Regions from separate parts of the Pseudomonas sp. LBUM1661 genome, predicted to be linked through region 3. Evidence: predicted binding sites of a transcription regulator. Region 3 holds the regulator's gene; each other region holds the start of a gene.
The links. Region 3 encodes sigma-54, which starts transcription at its own class of promoters, with help from an activator protein. Its sites were predicted from a motif close to ANTGGCATNNANNTTGCTNT; they were not measured.

Region 1 (5,493 bases), 640 kb from region 3:
CCAGGAGCATCTCCGCCGCCGGGTTCATGTACTCAAGGCGTAGGTCGGCGTTGAGCAGAATGGTGGCGGTGGTCAGGTTGTCGAGTAACAGACGATGCAGTGCGTCACTGATGGTCATTAAGGACCTCTTTTGGAGCAGGGCATGCGCTTGAATAACGCGCCGATACGAGGAAAATGCAAAAACCAAACCAAGGCTCCGAAAAGAAGCGTTAAAGGCCTGAAACGGGCGTTTGACGCTCATTTGCGTGGCGCTCTGCCAGCGTTCGCGGGTATTTTCGAACCAAAATGGGTTGGGATTTGGGTACGGTGCAATCTATTGCACCAATATAGTGCGCAAACCTGAACGAGGTTAGAAGAAACGCAGAAGGGGGTTTTTTTCTTCGGGTGGTTTGTCTTTGATCGGACATTCCGGCCGTTGGCCGTAGTCGTCGAGCGTGCAGGGTTTGACCTGGCGTTTCTGCGCGAGGGAGATGCGCAACATGTGGAAGGGTTGATTGGCGGTGCGTTCGACGGTGCGGCCGTGCTCGTCGAGGATCTCCACGGACAGGTGATGGCTGCCGCGATCGACGTTGCTTAGGGCGAATACCGGGCTGGGGCCGGGCTCGGTCGTGGGCTCGCCGTCGAGTAGCAAGCGGTAACGATGACCGCGTTGCAGGCCCGGTTCGTTGGTGATGCTGACAATCAGCTCGCCGGCGCTGCTGCGGACCGTCGCGTCTGGCTCCGGCACCAGTACGCGGAGCATGTCGTAGTGGAAGAGCGGTTTGGCTTCAGTTTTCTTCGCGTTCGTCATTGGCGCCGCGCCCGTGGGATGGGCGGACATGCGATTGCTTGGCGCCACCGGCACCCGTTTAGCGTTGCCGGAGCCGGGCTGGTCGGTGTAGACCCGATTGCCCTGGGCATCGACGTAGGTGTAAACCTCCGCCGATGCGGCAAGGGCCGTCAGCGACAGGAGGGCGCCAAGCAGCCAGCGCATCACGGCTTATGCACCCGTTGTACGGTGAAGGTCACCGAAGGACTCTGCTGCACGATGTTCTCCCCGTCGATAACCTGCACGGCGAGGCTGTGCAAGCCTCGATCGATGTTGACCAGTTGCAGGATCGGCACGTTGCTGGGCTGACCGTACGGTTGATCGTCCAGCAACAAACGGAACAGATGCGGGCCTTGCAGGCGCGGCTTGATCAGCACGTTGACGGTGAAGGTGCCGTTGTTGGCGCGCAGGGCTTCGGTGGTGGGCAAACCGGTCAGTTCCAGCACCTCGTAGGCGCTGCCGGGTTGTTCACTGTTATTGGCTTCAGCCGGTGGGGCGGAAGGTGGCTGGGGTTCGACACTGTTGAGCGGCGGCAGGTCGACCGGCTGCGCCTTGACGCCATCGGGGGGTTGATTGCTGTAGGCAGTGTTGCCGTCGGCATCGGTGTACTTGTAGATCTGCGCTGCGACGGGCAGGGCGATCAGCAGCAACATCAATAGAAAAGCACGACCCATAAATTCGACCGGAAACGAAAGCATTGGCTTGCAGCATAGGTCAGGGACGACCGTTGACCCAAGGCATTAACATTTGGGCATGATTTACCGAACTCCCTGTAGGAGTGAGCTTGCTCGCGATGGGCTCAATGGCGCCGCGGTTAGCCAGTAAACACGCGTTATCGTTAACGCCCATCGCGAGCAGGCTCGCTCCCACATGGGGGCATTGCCATCCGTTATATCCCGGGCACAAAAAAGGCTTCCCGAAGGAAGCCTCTTTTTTGTCACGCCTGCTTGCGCAGACGCTACCGGATCAGCAGCTGTAGTACAGCTCGTATTCCAGTGGGTGTACGAAGGTGCGGACCTTGATTTCTTCTTCGCTTTTCAGAGCGATGTAAGCGTCGATGAAGTCATCGGAGAACACGCCGCCCTTGGTCAGGAACGCGCGACCTTTGTCCAGCTCTTCCAGGGCTTCTTTCAGGCTGCCGCAAACTTGTGGGATCTCTTTCGCCTCTTCAGGCGGCAGGTCGTACAGGTTTTTGTCAGCGGCATCGCCAGGGTGGATCTTGTTCTGGATGCCGTCCAGGCCAGCCATCAACAGGGCAGCGAAGCCCAGGTACGGGTTGGCTGCTGGATCCGGGAAGCGGGCTTCGATACGGCGAGCGCGAGGGCTGGACACGTAAGGAATACGGATCGAAGCGGAACGGTTACGCGCCGAGTAGGCCAGCATGACCGGAGCTTCGAAACCTGGGACCAGACGCTTGTAGGAGTTGGTCGACGGGTTGGTGAAGCCGTTCAGGGCCTTACCGTGCTTGATGATGCCGCCGATGAAGTACAGGGCGGTGTCGGACAGGCCGGCATAACCTTCGCCAGCGAAGGTGTTCTTGCCATCTTTGGCGATGGACAGGTGAACGTGCATACCCGAACCGTTGTCGCCGTACAGCGGCTTAGGCATGAAGGTCGCGGTGCGGCCGTAGGCATCGGCAACGTTGTGTACGCAGTACTTCAGGGTTTGAACTTCGTCAGCCTTGGCTACCAGGGTGTTGAACTTCACGCCGATTTCGTTCTGGCCAGCGGTTGCCACTTCGTGGTGGTGAACTTCGATGACCAGGCCCATTTCTTCCATGGCGTTGCACATGGAGGTACGGATTTCGTGGTCGTGGTCGAACGGCGGAACCGGGAAGTAGCCGCCTTTGACGCCTGGACGGTGGCCTTTGTTGCCGCCTTCCACGTCCTGGTCGGACATCCACGAACCTTGTTCGGAGTAGATCTTGAACATCGAACCGGAGATGTCGGACTTGAACTTCACTTCGTCGAAGATGAAGAACTCAGGCTCTGGACCAACAAATACGGTGTCGCCGATACCGGTCGACTTCAGGTATTCCTCGGCGCGCTTGGCGATCGCACGTGGGTCACGGTCGTAGCCTTGCATGGTCGAAGGCTCTATCACGTCGCAGACCAGGATCAGGGTCGGCTCTTCGGTGAACGGGTCGAGAACAGCGGTGCTGTCGTCCGGCATCAGGATCATGTCGGAGGCTTCGATGCCTTTCCAGCCAGCAATGGAGGAACCGTCGAACATTTTGCCTTCTTCAAAGAAAGCTTCATCCAGCGCGTCGCGAGCCGGCATGGTCACGTGGTGCTGAGTGCCTTTGGTGTCCGTGAAGCGCAGATCAATCCACTTGACGTCATGATCTTTGATGAGTTGAACCGACTTCGACATAGTGTCCTCCGGGTGGCTTCGGGCTTAGTAGTGGATGCCCTTAGAATGTGGGTGATGCCGGCGCGAATACTCTGCCAAGGCAACCTGCCTCACAAGGGAGCAAATTGCATGCCAGTGCCCCACCATGGGTTTTTTGCCCCAAATTCACGCTTATATAGGAGCAAAGTGTCTTAAAGCAGAAAATCTCGCCCTACAATGTGGCGCTAAAATCGACAAATGACCTGTTTTGGTGCGCGCAAAACCTTCTGCACATTAACTGGTTAAACCTTGAGCAATTTCCGCTATAATCCGCGCCCCCCTTTTTCGGCTGGCCCAGCGCGCGCTGTTTTCATGAAACTAATCGTAAAAGTCTTCCCCGAGATCACCATCAAGAGCCGCCCGGTACGGATGCGTTTCATCCGTCAGTTGGCCAAGAACATCCGTACCGTGCTCCGCGACCTGGACCCGGCTGTGGTGGTGAACGGTGTGTGGGACAATCTCGAGCTGGAAACCCGCGTCAGCGAGCCCAAAGCCCTGAAGGAGATGACCGAGCGCCTGAGCTGCATGCCGGGCATCGCGCATTTCCTGCAGGTCGACGAGTACCCGTTGGGCGACTTCGATGACATCGTCGTCAAGTGCAAGCAGCACTTCGGTGATGCGTTGGCCGGGAAGATTTTTTCGGTGCGCTGCAAGCGTGCCGGCAAGCATGAATTCAGCTCGATGGACGTCGAGAAATACGTCGGCAGCCAACTGCGTCGTCAGTGCGGCGCCGCTGGAATCTCGCTGAAAGAGCCGGAAATCGAAGTTCGCATCGAAATTCGCGACAAACGGTTGTTCGTGATCCACAACCAGCACAACAGCATCGGCGGTTATCCGCTGGGTGCCCTGGAGCAGACGCTTGTGCTGATGTCCGGCGGCTTCGATTCCACCGTCGCCGCGTACCAGATCATGCGGCGCGGGCTTATGAGCCATTTCTGCTTCTTCAATCTGGGCGGACGGGCCCATGAACTGGGCGTTATGGAAGTCGCGCATTTCATCTGGAAGAAGTACGGCAGCTCCCAACGCGTGTTATTTGTCAGTGTGCCTTTCGAAGAAGTACTGGGAGAAATTCTCGGGAAAGTCGATAACAGTCATATGGGCGTAGTTTTGAAGCGTATGATGTTGCGCGCTGCTTCTCGTATTGCCGATCGGCTGGAGATCGATGCGCTGGTGACCGGCGAGGCGATTTCCCAAGTGTCGAGCCAGACGCTGCCGAACCTGTCCGTGATCGACTGCGTGACCGACAAGCTGGTCTTGCGTCCGCTGATCGCCAGTCACAAGCAGGACATCATCGACCTGGCCAACGAAATCGGCACTGCCGACTTCGCCAAGCACATGCCGGAGTATTGCGGGGTCATTTCGGTGAACCCCAAGACCCACGCCAAGCGTCCGCGCGTGGAGCATGAAGAGAAAGAATTCGACATGGCGGTCCTTGAGCGTGCGCTCGAGAACGCCAAACTGGTGCCGATCGATCGCGTGATCGACGAATTGGGCCAGGATGTGCAGATCGAAGAAGTCAGCGAAGCACTGGCCGGTCAGATCATCATCGACATCCGTCACCCGGATGCCGCTGAAGACGAGCCGCTGGAGCTTGCTGGCATTGAGGTACAGACGATGCCGTTTTATGCATTGAACGCTCGTTTCAAGGAACTGGACCCTACTCGCCAGTACCTGCTGTATTGCGACAAAGGCGTGATGAGTCGCCTGCATGCCCACCATTTGCTCAGTGAGGGGCATGCCAATGTGCGCGTTTATCGACCGAGCTAAGAGCCCGGGGCTGTATGCCTGTGGCCTGCGTCACCGGCCCCCCGACTCTGCCGTCAAGCTGTAACGGCAAGGCCTGACTCTACTGTAAATCGCTGCCAAGACTTGTCAGCACACCGAATCCTCTGATCGAGATACACAAGTGATCGAAAATCTACGTAACATCGCCATCATTGCTCACGTTGACCATGGTAAAACCACCCTGGTAGACAAACTCTTGCGTCAATCCGGCACCCTGGAGCGCAACGAGCTCAACGACGAGCGCGTGATGGACTCCAACGACCAGGAGAAAGAGCGCGGTATTACCATTCTGGCGAAAAACACCGCCATCAACTGGAACGGCTACCACATCAACATCGTGGACACCCCGGGCCACGCCGACTTCGGCGGCGAAGTTGAACGCGTAATGTCGATGGTTGACTCCGTTCTGCTGCTGGTTGACGCTCAAGACGGCCCTATGCCGCAAACCCGTTTCGTGACCAAGAAGGCTTTCGAAGCCGGCCTGCGTCCAATCGTGGTGATCAACAAGG
Region 2 (5,493 bases), 1.2 Mb from region 3:
GCGACGGCGGGCTTTTTCAGCAAGCAAGCAGCAGCCTTAGATAGGCCGGCTGCCGTACTTGTTGTCAGGCTTCTTGGGCGGATCGGCGACCACATTGGCCTCCACTTCCTGCACCTTGCCGCCCTTGGCCAGGAACTCTTCCATGGCCTTGGCCAAGGCATCACGTTCCTTGTTTTTTGCTTCAACGCTCGGCAGCTCATCGACCGATACCGCTGCCTTGGCTTTGCCTTTGGCGGTCGGAACGGGCGCTTCACCGCCGTCGTCTTCAACGACGTCGTCCGCCGCTGCTTCCAGACCTTCTTCGGTTTCGTCGTCGCCTACTTCGAGGTCGTCGTTTTCCAGATCATCGTCGCTCATGTTCTACCTCATGACTTGCGAAAAGCAGATTAGTTATAGCCCAGCTTCGCCGTCTGTCGAAGGCCGCTGGAAAAAATTCTACAACCGCTGGTAACCAGCGGCTTATGCCCCTTCACCGTGCACGGTGGCGAGGACTTTACGGGCACCGCCATGATCACGGTGCTCGCCCAGATAAACGCCTTGCCAGGTCCCCAGCGCCAGTCGGCCTGCCGAAATCGGCAAACTGAGCTGACAGCCAAGTACGCTGGCCTTGAAGTGCGCCGGGAGGTCGTCCAGGCCTTCGTCGTTATGCTCATAGACGTCTGTTCCTTGTGGGATCAGACGATTGAAAAATCGTTCGAAGTCGCGACGTACCGCCGGATCGGCGTTCTCGTTGATGGTCAACGACGCCGAGGTATGCTGCAGCCACAAATGCAACAGACCGACCCGACATGCCTTGAGTTCAGGCAGGCCGGCGAGTAACTCGTCCGTTACCAGATGAAAGCCCCGGGGCCTCGCCCGCAGGGTAATCAGAGTCTGTTGCCACATACAGTTCTCCGCACGTTCGGGGCGCATTCTAGCGCGCTCTGGGAAAAAACAAAGGCCCTAATATTCCTTCAATCATGTAAGCCATTGGCCGCAGAAAATCACCCGTCGTAAACACCACTAAACGTGTACGAAAAAACCTTTCAGCAGTTCCTACACTGACAAACGCCAGACAAAAAAATGCCCGGCAAGCCGGGCAAGTTTTTTATGCGCGTGCTTACAAGTTGTAGCCGCGTTCGTTGTGAAGCGCCAGATCGATGCCGACAGCCTCTTCTTCTTCGGTGATGCGCAGACCCATGACGGCGTCCAGGACCTTGAGAATGATGAAGGTGACGATCGCGGTGTAGATCACCGTGAAGCCCACGCCTTTGCACTGGATCCAGACTTGTGCGGCGATGTCGGTCACGGTGCCGAAGCCACCCAGGGACGGCGCAGCGAACACACCGGTGAGGATCGCGCCGAGGATACCGCCGATACCGTGCACGCCGAAGGCGTCCAGGGAGTCGTCATAGCCGAGTTTGCGTTTCAGGGTGGTGGCGCAGAAGAAGCACACCACGCCCGCTGCCAGGCCGATCACCAGAGCACCCATCGGGCCCACGGTGCCAGCGGCTGGCGTGATGGCAACCAGACCAGCGACAACACCCGAAGCGATACCCAGAGCGCTTGGTTTGCCGTGAGTGATCCACTCGGCGAACATCCAGCCCAGTGCAGCAGCGGCGGTTGCGATTTGGGTAACCAGCATCGCCATACCGGCCGTGCCGTTGGCGGCAGCGGCGGAACCGGCGTTGAAGCCGAACCAGCCCACCCACAACATAGCCGCGCCCATCAGGGTGTAACCGAGGTTGTGCGGGGCCATCGGGGTGGTCGGGAAGCCTTTGCGCTTGCCCAGTACCAGGCAGGCAATCAGACCGGCCACACCGGCGTTGATGTGCACCACGGTGCCGCCGGCGAAGTCCAGCACGCCCCAGTCCCACATCAGGCCGCCGTTGCCGGACCAGACCATATGCGCAATCGGTGCATACACCAGGGTGAACCAGACGCCCATGAAGATCAGCATCGCGGAGAACTTCATCCGCTCGGCGAAGGCACCGACGATCAGCGCTGGGGTAATGATCGCGAAGGTCATCTGGAAGGTGATGAACACCGCCTCAGGAAACAGTGCCGCGGGCCCGGTCAGGCTCGATGGCGTGACACCGGCGAGGAATGCCTTGCCCATGCCGCCGAAGAAGGAGTTGAAGTTGACGACGCCCTGCTCCATGCCGGTGGTGTCGAACGCGATGCTGTAGCCATAAATGACCCACAGAATGCTGATCAGACCGGTAATGGCGAAACACTGCATCATCACGGAAAGAATATTTTTGGAGCGAACCATGCCGCCGTAGAACAGCGCGAGGCCGGGAATGGTCATGAACAGCACGAGGGCTGTCGAGGTCATCATCCAGGCGGTGTCGCCGGAGTTGAGGACTGGGGCCGCCACTTCGTCTGCCGCCATAGCCAGGCTGGGCATTACGAGGGACAACAGGGCTCCTAGCCCTGCGAGTTTACGCAGAGTCATATTGTTTTCTCCTGGGGCGTTGGGTTTGTGGCGGCTTAGATTGCGTCGGTATCGGTTTCGCCGGTACGGATGCGAATCGCCTGTTCCAGATTGACCACGAAGATCTTGCCGTCACCGATCTTGCCGGTGTTGGCAGCCTTGGTTATCGCCTCGATAACCCGATCAAGATCCTTGTCGTCAATGGCGACATCAATCTTCACCTTGGGCAGAAAATCGACCACGTATTCCGCGCCGCGATACAGCTCGGTGTGACCCTTCTGCCGCCCGAAGCCTTTGACTTCAGTAACGGTAATGCCCTGCACGCCGATCTCGGACAGCGACTCGCGCACGTCGTCCAGTTTGAACGGCTTGATGATGGCAGTGACTAGCTTCATGAAAACTCTCTCCCGAATTGGTGGACTTGCCCCAGGAAAACAAACCCGACTCAAGTCTAAGCGCAGTGCCTGGCTTTGTAACGCATCGTCGGCCTTACCTGCCCGTCCGACGCCTGCTAACCACTCCGCACGAAACGCATCCCCCGTTCCGCTTGGCGCACTGCATTCGTCACAGCGACTGCATCAGTGCATGGGTCACTACCGACTAAGCAGAAAGCTTGCCATCTCCACAAAACCCTCTGTTTTCAAGCCCTTGGCCGCAGATGCCGATCACTTCGCCACAACTCCTGTCGCGTTACGCACAACAACAGTGCGACGCCGTCCGTCCGCATGCGCGAAAAGCGTGCACGGCCAGCGCTCGGGATTGACTATAGACACTGCGTGATACACTGCCCGCCATTGTTGACAGGATATTTCCCATGCTCGCGCCCAAAGACTTCCTCGACGCCCTGACCGGCACCGCCTCCCGCCTCTTCAGCGGCGACACCCCACTGCCGAAAAGCGAAATCGAAAGCCAGTTCAAGGCTTTGTTGCAAAGCGGCTTTAGTAAGCTGGATCTGGTGAGCCGGGAAGAATTCGATAGCCAGATGGTCGTGCTGGCGCGGACCCGGGCTCGGCTGGAGAGTCTTGAAGCGAAGGTTGCAGAGCTGGAAGCGAAGCTGAATCCACCTGCTGACGCCGAGTAACTGATCGTTCCCACGCTCGTGGGAACGATCATTCAGCGCTAATTCCAGGCAACGTTTACAAAGATCACACCGCCGTCCGATTGCGCCACAAAGCCCCGGTTCCTAAGCTCACCCAATGCTGAATGTTCAGCACTGGGTTTGGCGACCCGGAAGCTTAAGGCGCACAACGACCATCCGATGGCGGAGCTTTGTTCCCGCCACATCGAGTCATGGCGGTTGTGCGTGGGAGACCTTCGGGTCTGCCGGGTTCCTTTTGCTCCGGTTCGCCAACCCTCGTACAACTGCCACCCAATTGTTTGGCGACAATTGCCGGCAGCCCTTAAGCAAAAGGAGCTGTATCAATGAATAGCGATGACGCTTATCTAAACCAGCTCTCGTCCCTCCCCCCGACAAACAATGCCAGCCCCGGCGCAACCTTTGTAGCAGCTGCCGAACGCAGGCTTCGCCAGCTGCTATAGATCGCGTGACGGCTTTGGCCAGTAACATTCTGCGAAAGTTTTGCGCCTGAATTGCCAAGCTCAAACGCCACCTCACAACTACCCTTCAAAAACCGCAGGAAGCGGCTCCCGCCAACTCAAGGAACGACCATGTCCCTCTCCATCGTCCACAGCCGCGCCCAGATTGGTGTGGATGCCCCCGCCGTCACCGTAGAAGTCCATCTGGCCAATGGTCTGCCATCGCTGACGATGGTCGGGTTACCCGAAGCGGCGGTAAAGGAAAGCAAGGATCGGGTACGCAGCGCGATCATCAATTCCGGCCTGCAATTTCCCGCTCGGCGCATCACCTTGAATCTCGCTCCCGCCGACTTACCAAAGGACGGCGGGCGATTTGATTTGGCGATTGCCTTGGGGATTCTGTCCGCCAGCGTGCAGGTGCCGACGTTGACGCTGGATGACATTGAATGCTTGGGTGAATTGGCGTTGTCAGGCGCGGTACGGGCCGTGAGGGGCGTGTTGCCGGCGGCACTGGCTGCGCGCAAGGCCGGGCGTGCGTTGATGGTGCCGCGGGCGAATGCCGAGGAGGCGTGCCTGGCGTCGGGGCTGAAGGTGATTGCTGTGGATCATTTGCTGGAGGCGGTGGCACACTTCAATGGTCATACGCCGGTCGAGCCCTACGTCTCCGATGGTTTGCTCTATGCCAGCAAACCCTACCCCGACTTGAATGAAGTCCAGGGCCAACTCTCGGCCAAGCGCGCATTGCTGATCGCAGCGGCGGGCGCTCATAACCTGCTGTTCAGCGGGCCGCCGGGCACGGGGAAAACCCTGTTGGCCAGTCGTTTACCGGGGCTGTTACCGCCATTGTCCGAGAGTGAAGCGCTGGAAGTCGCGGCCATTCAATCCGTCACCAGTTGCGTACCGTTAAGCCACTGGCCACAGCGTCCTTTCCGCCAGCCCCATCACTCCGCCTCCGGCCCGGCGTTGGTGGGTGGCGGCTCACAGCCACAACCCGGCGAAATCACCCTCGCCCACCACGGCGTGCTGTTCCTCGATGAACTTCCGGAATTTGATCGCAAGGTATTGGAGGTTTTGAGAGAGCCATTGGAGTCGGGTTGCATCGTGATTTCCCGCGCCAAAGACCGCGTACGCTTCCCGGCGCGCTTTCAATTGGTGGCGGCGATGAACCCCTGTCCCTGTGGATATCTTGGCGAACCCAGCGGCAAATGCAGTTGTACGCCCGACATGGTTCAACGCTACCGCAACAAACTGTCGGGACCGCTGCTGGATCGTATCGACCTGCACCTGACCGTCGCCCGTGAAGCGACCGCATTGAATCCCGCATCGAAACCCGGAGACGACACGGCCACCGCTGCCGCCCTGGTGGCCGACGCGCGAGAACGGCAACATAAACGCCAAGGCTGCGCGAACGCCTTCCTCGATCTGCCGGGCTTGCGCCGCCACTGCACGTTATCCACAACCGATGAAACCTGGCTGGAAACCGCCTGTGAGCGTTTGACCTTGTCCCTACGGGCAGCCCATCGACTGCTCAAAGTCGCGCG
Region 3 (5,493 bases):
CAAGCGCCTGGGCATTCAACTGATCAGCGTGACCGGCAACCCCGATTCACCGCTGGCCAAGGCCGCCGAAGTGAACCTGAACGTACACGTCGAGCACGAAGCCTGCCCGCTGAACCTGGCACCGACCTCGTCGACCACCGCCGCCCTGGTCATGGGCGACGCCCTGGCCGTTGCGTTGCTGGAAGCCCGTGGTTTTACCGCTGAAGATTTCGCCTTTTCCCACCCGGGCGGCGCACTGGGCCGACGCCTGCTGCTGAAAGTGGAAAACGTCATGCACGCCGGAAAAGAGCTGCCGCAAGTCCCGCGCGGCACCCTGCTCAAGGACGCGCTGATGGAAATGACCCGCAAAGGCCTGGGCATGACGGCAATCCTCGAAGCCGATGGCAAACTCGCCGGGATCTTCACCGACGGCGATTTGCGTCGCACGCTGGACCGCCCCGTCGATATCCATCACACGACCATCGACGAAGTCATGACCCTTCACGGCAAGACTGCGCGCCCCGACATGCTGGCGGCCGAAGCCCTGAAAATCATGGAAGACCACCGAATCAACGCGCTGGTGGTGGTGGACAAGGAGGACCGTCCGATCGGCGCCTTCAACCTGTCCGATCTGCTGCGCGCAGGAGTCATGTAATGAGCACCGATCTGCTGCAACGCGGCAAGCACATCAAACTGGCGGTTTTCGACGTCGATGGCGTGCTGACCGACGGACGCCTGTACTTCCTCGAAGACGGCAGTGAATTCAAGACGTTCAACACCCTCGACGGCCAGGGCATCAAGATGTTGATGGCAGCCGGCGTGCAGACCGCTATCATCAGCGGTCGCAAGACCCCGGTCGTGGAGCGACGCGCGAAGAACCTCGGCATTCCACACCTGTTCCAGGGACGCGAAGACAAACTTGTGGTACTCGACGGGCTTCTTGCCCAGCTCAATCTAAGCTATGAAGAAGTGGCTTATCTCGGCGACGACCTGCCGGACCTGCCGGTGATTCGCCGTGTGGGCCTGGGCATGGCGGTGGCCAATGCCGCCAGCTTCGTGCGCGAACACGCCCACGGCATCACCCAGGCCCGCGGTGGCGAGGGTGCCGCTCGCGAATTCTGCGAATTGATCCTGCGCGCCCAAGGCCGCCTCGATGCGGCCAACGCTGCGTACCTGTGAGCCAACTATGCTGAGCAAAAAGTTTCGCAACATCCTGGTGTTCGGTTGCATCGCAGCGATATTCGCGGCGGTCGGCTACTGGAACATCAGCCCCGAACGCTTCCTCGACAAGCCTGTGGCCAAGGTCGATGAAACCGCGATCGACTATTACGCCATCAACGCCCACAGCGTGCAGTACTTGCCCGACGGCGGGCTGCAATACGAAATGACGTCCGACAAGGTCGAACACCTGAAAGCGACCGAAGTGACGTTGCTGACCAATCCGGACCTGAACATGTTTCGCGGTACCGCATTCCCTTGGCACGTCCAGAGTGAACGCGGCGAAGTCAATCCGGACGGCACTCAAGTCGAACTGATCGACTCGGTTCGCATTACGCGTTTCGATGAGAAAAACCGCAAGACCCTGATTACCACCACCCGTATGACTGTGTTCCCGCAGCAGCAATATGCGCAGACCGATCAACCCGTTAGAATCGACGGCGCTGGCGGTGTATCGACAGGCAACGGCATGAAAGCGTACTTGAAAGAAAGCAGGATACACCTGCTATCGAACGTAAGAGGACAGTATGAGGCTCGTTAAAACCCTCCCTATTTTGCTCAGTCTGGGCGCAGCACTGGGAAGCGTGAGCGCCTGGGCTCTGCCGAACGATCAAGAGCAGCCAATCCGCATTCAGGCCGACGATGCCCAACTGGACGACAAGAATGGCGTTGCCACCTATAAAGGCGACGTGATCATTACCCAGGGCTCGATGAAAGTCACCGGCAACACCGTGACGATCACCCGCACCCCGACCGGCGACATCGACGTCGTGACCTCGGTCGGCAACCTCGCCTATTTCGAGCAGCTGCAAACTGCGGGCGACACCAAGCCTGTGCAGGGTTACGGGGTGACTATCCAGTACCACGCCTCGCAAAACCGCGTCGTCCTGATCGATCGCGCCAAAGTCATCGACAAGGACAACAACGTCACCCAAGGCGAGAAAATCGTCTATGACACCGTTAAAAAGCTTGCGAGCGCCGGTCGCGCTACAGGCAACAAGGTCACCGAGTCGCGTCCGCGCATCGACATGGTGATTCAGCCGAAGAAGAAAACCGACGAGCAAAAGGCCCAGTAATGGCAACTCTGAAAGCTCAGCACTTGGCCAAGAGCTACAAGAGCCGCCAGGTCGTGCGTGACGTCAGCCTGTCTATCGACAGCGGTCAGATCGTCGGCCTGCTTGGCCCGAACGGCGCCGGCAAAACCACCTGTTTTTATATGATTGTCGGCCTGGTACAGGCCGATCAGGGTCGCGTGCTGATCGACGATCTGGACGTCAGCCACCAGCCGATGCACGGTCGTGCGAAGGCCGGTATCGGCTATCTTCCGCAAGAAGCGTCGATCTTCCGCAAACTCTCGGTAGCCGATAACATCATGGCCATCCTCGAGACCCGCAAGGAACTCGACAAGGCCGGTCGTCGCAAGGAGCTGGAAAGCCTGCTGCAGGAATTCCACATCAGCCACATCCGCGACAACCTTGGCATGAGCCTGTCCGGTGGTGAACGCCGCCGTGTGGAAATCGCCCGCGCTCTGGCCACCAACCCGAAATTCATCCTCCTCGACGAACCCTTCGCCGGTGTGGACCCGATTTCGGTGGGCGACATCAAGCAGATCATCCACCACCTCAAGGCCAAGGGCATTGGCGTGCTGATCACCGACCACAACGTCCGTGAAACCCTGGATATCTGCGAAACCGCCTACATCGTCAACGATGGCCAACTGATCGCCGAAGGTGACTCTGCCACCATCCTGGCCAACGAACTGGTCAAGGAAGTGTACCTGGGCCATGAGTTCCGCCTGTAAACGCCGGGGTGCGTGGCCAGTCGACCGAGCGCTTGTCTCGATAAAAAATCAACTTTTTTTTATTGTTACGGCGCTCTAGGCAAACGCGACGCTTCAAAGATTTTCCGAAGCCAGTCGGTTCAATGTGTCAATAAAACTTTGCAGCTTTTTATTGTTACGGCGCTCTAGGCAAACGCTGCAGTTTCGGGCATATAATTTGCTTATGTTTGGCGCTCCGGCGCTCTGTAGTGGATGGCGCATGTGCGCCGGCGAATAAGGTGTTAAGCCCCTGCCATGAAACCATCGCTAGTCTTGAGAATGGGCCAGCAGCTGACGATGACACCGCAGCTGCAACAGGCCATCCGCCTGCTCCAATTGTCGACCCTGGACCTGCAACAGGAAATCCAGGAGGCCCTGGAGTCCAATCCGATGCTCGAACGCCAGGAAGAAGGCGACGACTTCGATAACGCCGACCCGTTGGCCGACAAAGCCGAACAACTACCCAACGCCGATGTTTCGGAACCCTCTTACCAGGAAACCGCCCCGACGGTGGATAACCTCGAGGAAGGTGACTGGAACGAGCGCATTCCCAACGAACTGCCGGTCGATACCGCGTGGGAAGACGTCTACCAGACCAGCGCCAGCAGCCTGCCGAGCAACGATGACGACGAGTGGGATTTCACCACCCGCACGTCGGCCGGCGAAAGCCTGCAAAGCCACCTGCTGTGGCAACTGAACCTGGCACCGATGTCCGACACCGATCGCCTGATCGCCGTGACCCTGATCGACTGCATCAACAATCAGGGCTACCTGGACGAAACCCTCGAGGAAATCCTCGAAGCCTTCGATCCGGAACTGGACATCGAACTGGACGAGATTGAAGCCGTCCTGCACCGCATCCAGCAATTCGAACCTGCCGGCATCGGCGCCCGCAACCTGGGTGAATGCCTGCTGCTGCAATTACGCCAGTTGCCCGCCAAGACCCCATGGCTGACCGAGGCCAAGCGTCTGGTCTCCGATTACATTGACCTGCTCGGCAGCCGCGACTACAGCCAATTGATGCGGCGCATGAAGCTCAAGGAAGATGAACTGCGCCAGGTGATTGAGCTGGTGCAGAGCCTCAACCCGCGCCCCGGCTCGCAAATCGAGTCCAGTGAAGCCGAATACGTGGTGCCCGACGTGATCGTGCGCAAGGACAACGAGCGCTGGCTGGTAGAGCTCAATCAGGAGTCGGTGCCACGCCTTCGGGTCAACGCGCAGTACGCCGGGTTTGTGCGCCGCGCCGACACCAGCGCCGACAACACCTTCATGCGCAACCAGCTGCAAGAGGCCCGCTGGTTCATCAAAAGCCTGCAAAGCCGCAACGAAACCCTGATGAAAGTGGCCACCCAGATCGTCGAGCATCAGCGCGGCTTCCTGGAATACGGCGACGAAGCCATGAAACCGCTGGTGCTGCATGACATCGCCGAAGCGGTCGGCATGCACGAGTCGACGATTTCCCGGGTCACCACGCAAAAATTCATGCATACCCCTCGCGGTATTTATGAACTGAAATACTTTTTCTCCAGCCACGTCAGCACCTCCGAGGGCGGCGAATGCTCGTCCACGGCGATTCGCGCGATCATCAAAAAACTGGTTGCTGCGGAAAATCAGAAAAAGCCGTTGAGTGACAGCAAGATCGCTGGTTTACTGGAGGCACAAGGCATTCAGGTGGCTCGCCGCACCGTCGCCAAGTACCGCGAGTCCTTAGGAATCGCGCCTTCGAGCGAACGCAAGCGGTTGATGTAGAGCCACGCCACAGCGTTCCAGTGGCAGGCATTTCTGCCTGCCGCTTTATGCACTGGCAACGAAGGAGAAGCTGTATGCAAGTCAACATCAGTGGACACCAACTGGAAGTGACCGAACCTCTTCGCACCTACATCGGCGAAAAACTCGAACGATTGGAACGGCATTTCGACAAGATCACCAACGTCCAAGTGACGATGACGGTCGAAAAGCTCAAGCAGAAAATCGAAGCCACGCTGCATATTCCCGGCAATGAAGTGGTCGCTAACGCGGAACATACCGATATGTACGCAGCGATCGACGCATTGACCGACAAGCTGGATAAACAACTCAAAAAGCATAAGGAAAAGACCCAGAGCCTCCTCCAGGGTGCGACCGGTCGTTAACACTCCCAACTCATGATCCGACTTGAAAGCATCCTGACCCCCGGCCGTTCCCTCGTGAACGTGCCGGGCGGCAGTAAAAAGAAAGCCCTCGAGCAAATTGCCAACCTAATCCATCGCGAAGTGCCGGATCTGGCCATGCAGGATGTCTTCGAGAGTCTGGTCGCCCGTGAAAAACTCGGTTCTACCGGTTTTGGTAACGGCATCGCCATCCCCCACTGCCGCCTGAAGGGTTGCTCCGCACCCATCAGCGCCTTGATGCACCTCGACGCCCCTATTGATTTCGACGCCATCGACGGCGCCCCGGTTGACCTGCTGTTCGTTCTGCTGGTGCCGGAAGCCGCCACC

Region 1: glnA (glutamate--ammonia ligase) is a predicted target of sigma-54. The motif match lies at 3,278-3,297, and genes of this name have one in related genera.
Region 2: glnK (P-II family nitrogen regulator) is a predicted target of sigma-54. The motif match lies at 3,018-3,037, and genes of this name have one in related genera.

Annotation. Positions count from the first base shown of each region.
Region 1 covers NZ_CP166794.1:336,466-341,958, forward strand. Annotated here, with positions in the region: gene glnL (nitrogen regulation protein NR(II)) at 1-118, opposite strand, end outside; gene ACA057_RS01635 (DUF4124 domain-containing protein) at 350-973, opposite strand; gene ACA057_RS01640 (DUF4124 domain-containing protein) at 973-1,482, opposite strand; gene glnA (glutamate--ammonia ligase) at 1,775-3,181, opposite strand; gene thiI (tRNA uracil 4-sulfurtransferase ThiI) at 3,512-4,966, shown strand; gene typA (translational GTPase TypA) at 5,106-5,493, shown strand, end outside.
Region 2 covers NZ_CP166794.1:6,611,427-6,616,919, forward strand. Annotated here, with positions in the region: gene sutA (dormancy-specific transcriptional regulator SutA) at 37-357, opposite strand; gene ACA057_RS30465 (secondary thiamine-phosphate synthase enzyme YjbQ) at 460-885, opposite strand; gene ACA057_RS30470 (ammonium transporter) at 1,100-2,437, opposite strand; gene glnK (P-II family nitrogen regulator) at 2,473-2,811, opposite strand; gene ACA057_RS30480 (accessory factor UbiK family protein) at 3,231-3,497, shown strand; gene ACA057_RS30485 (YifB family Mg chelatase-like AAA ATPase) at 4,085-5,493, shown strand, end outside.
Region 3 covers NZ_CP166794.1:977,909-983,401, reverse strand. Annotated here, with positions in the region: gene ACA057_RS04415 (KpsF/GutQ family sugar-phosphate isomerase) at 1-634, shown strand, start outside; gene ACA057_RS04410 (KdsC family phosphatase) at 634-1,158, shown strand; gene lptC (LPS export ABC transporter periplasmic protein LptC) at 1,166-1,738, shown strand; gene lptA (lipopolysaccharide transport periplasmic protein LptA) at 1,725-2,273, shown strand; gene lptB (LPS export ABC transporter ATP-binding protein) at 2,273-2,998, shown strand; gene ACA057_RS04390 (RNA polymerase factor sigma-54) at 3,272-4,765, shown strand; gene hpf (ribosome hibernation-promoting factor, HPF/YfiA family) at 4,840-5,148, shown strand; gene ptsN (PTS IIA-like nitrogen regulatory protein PtsN) at 5,161-5,493, shown strand, end outside.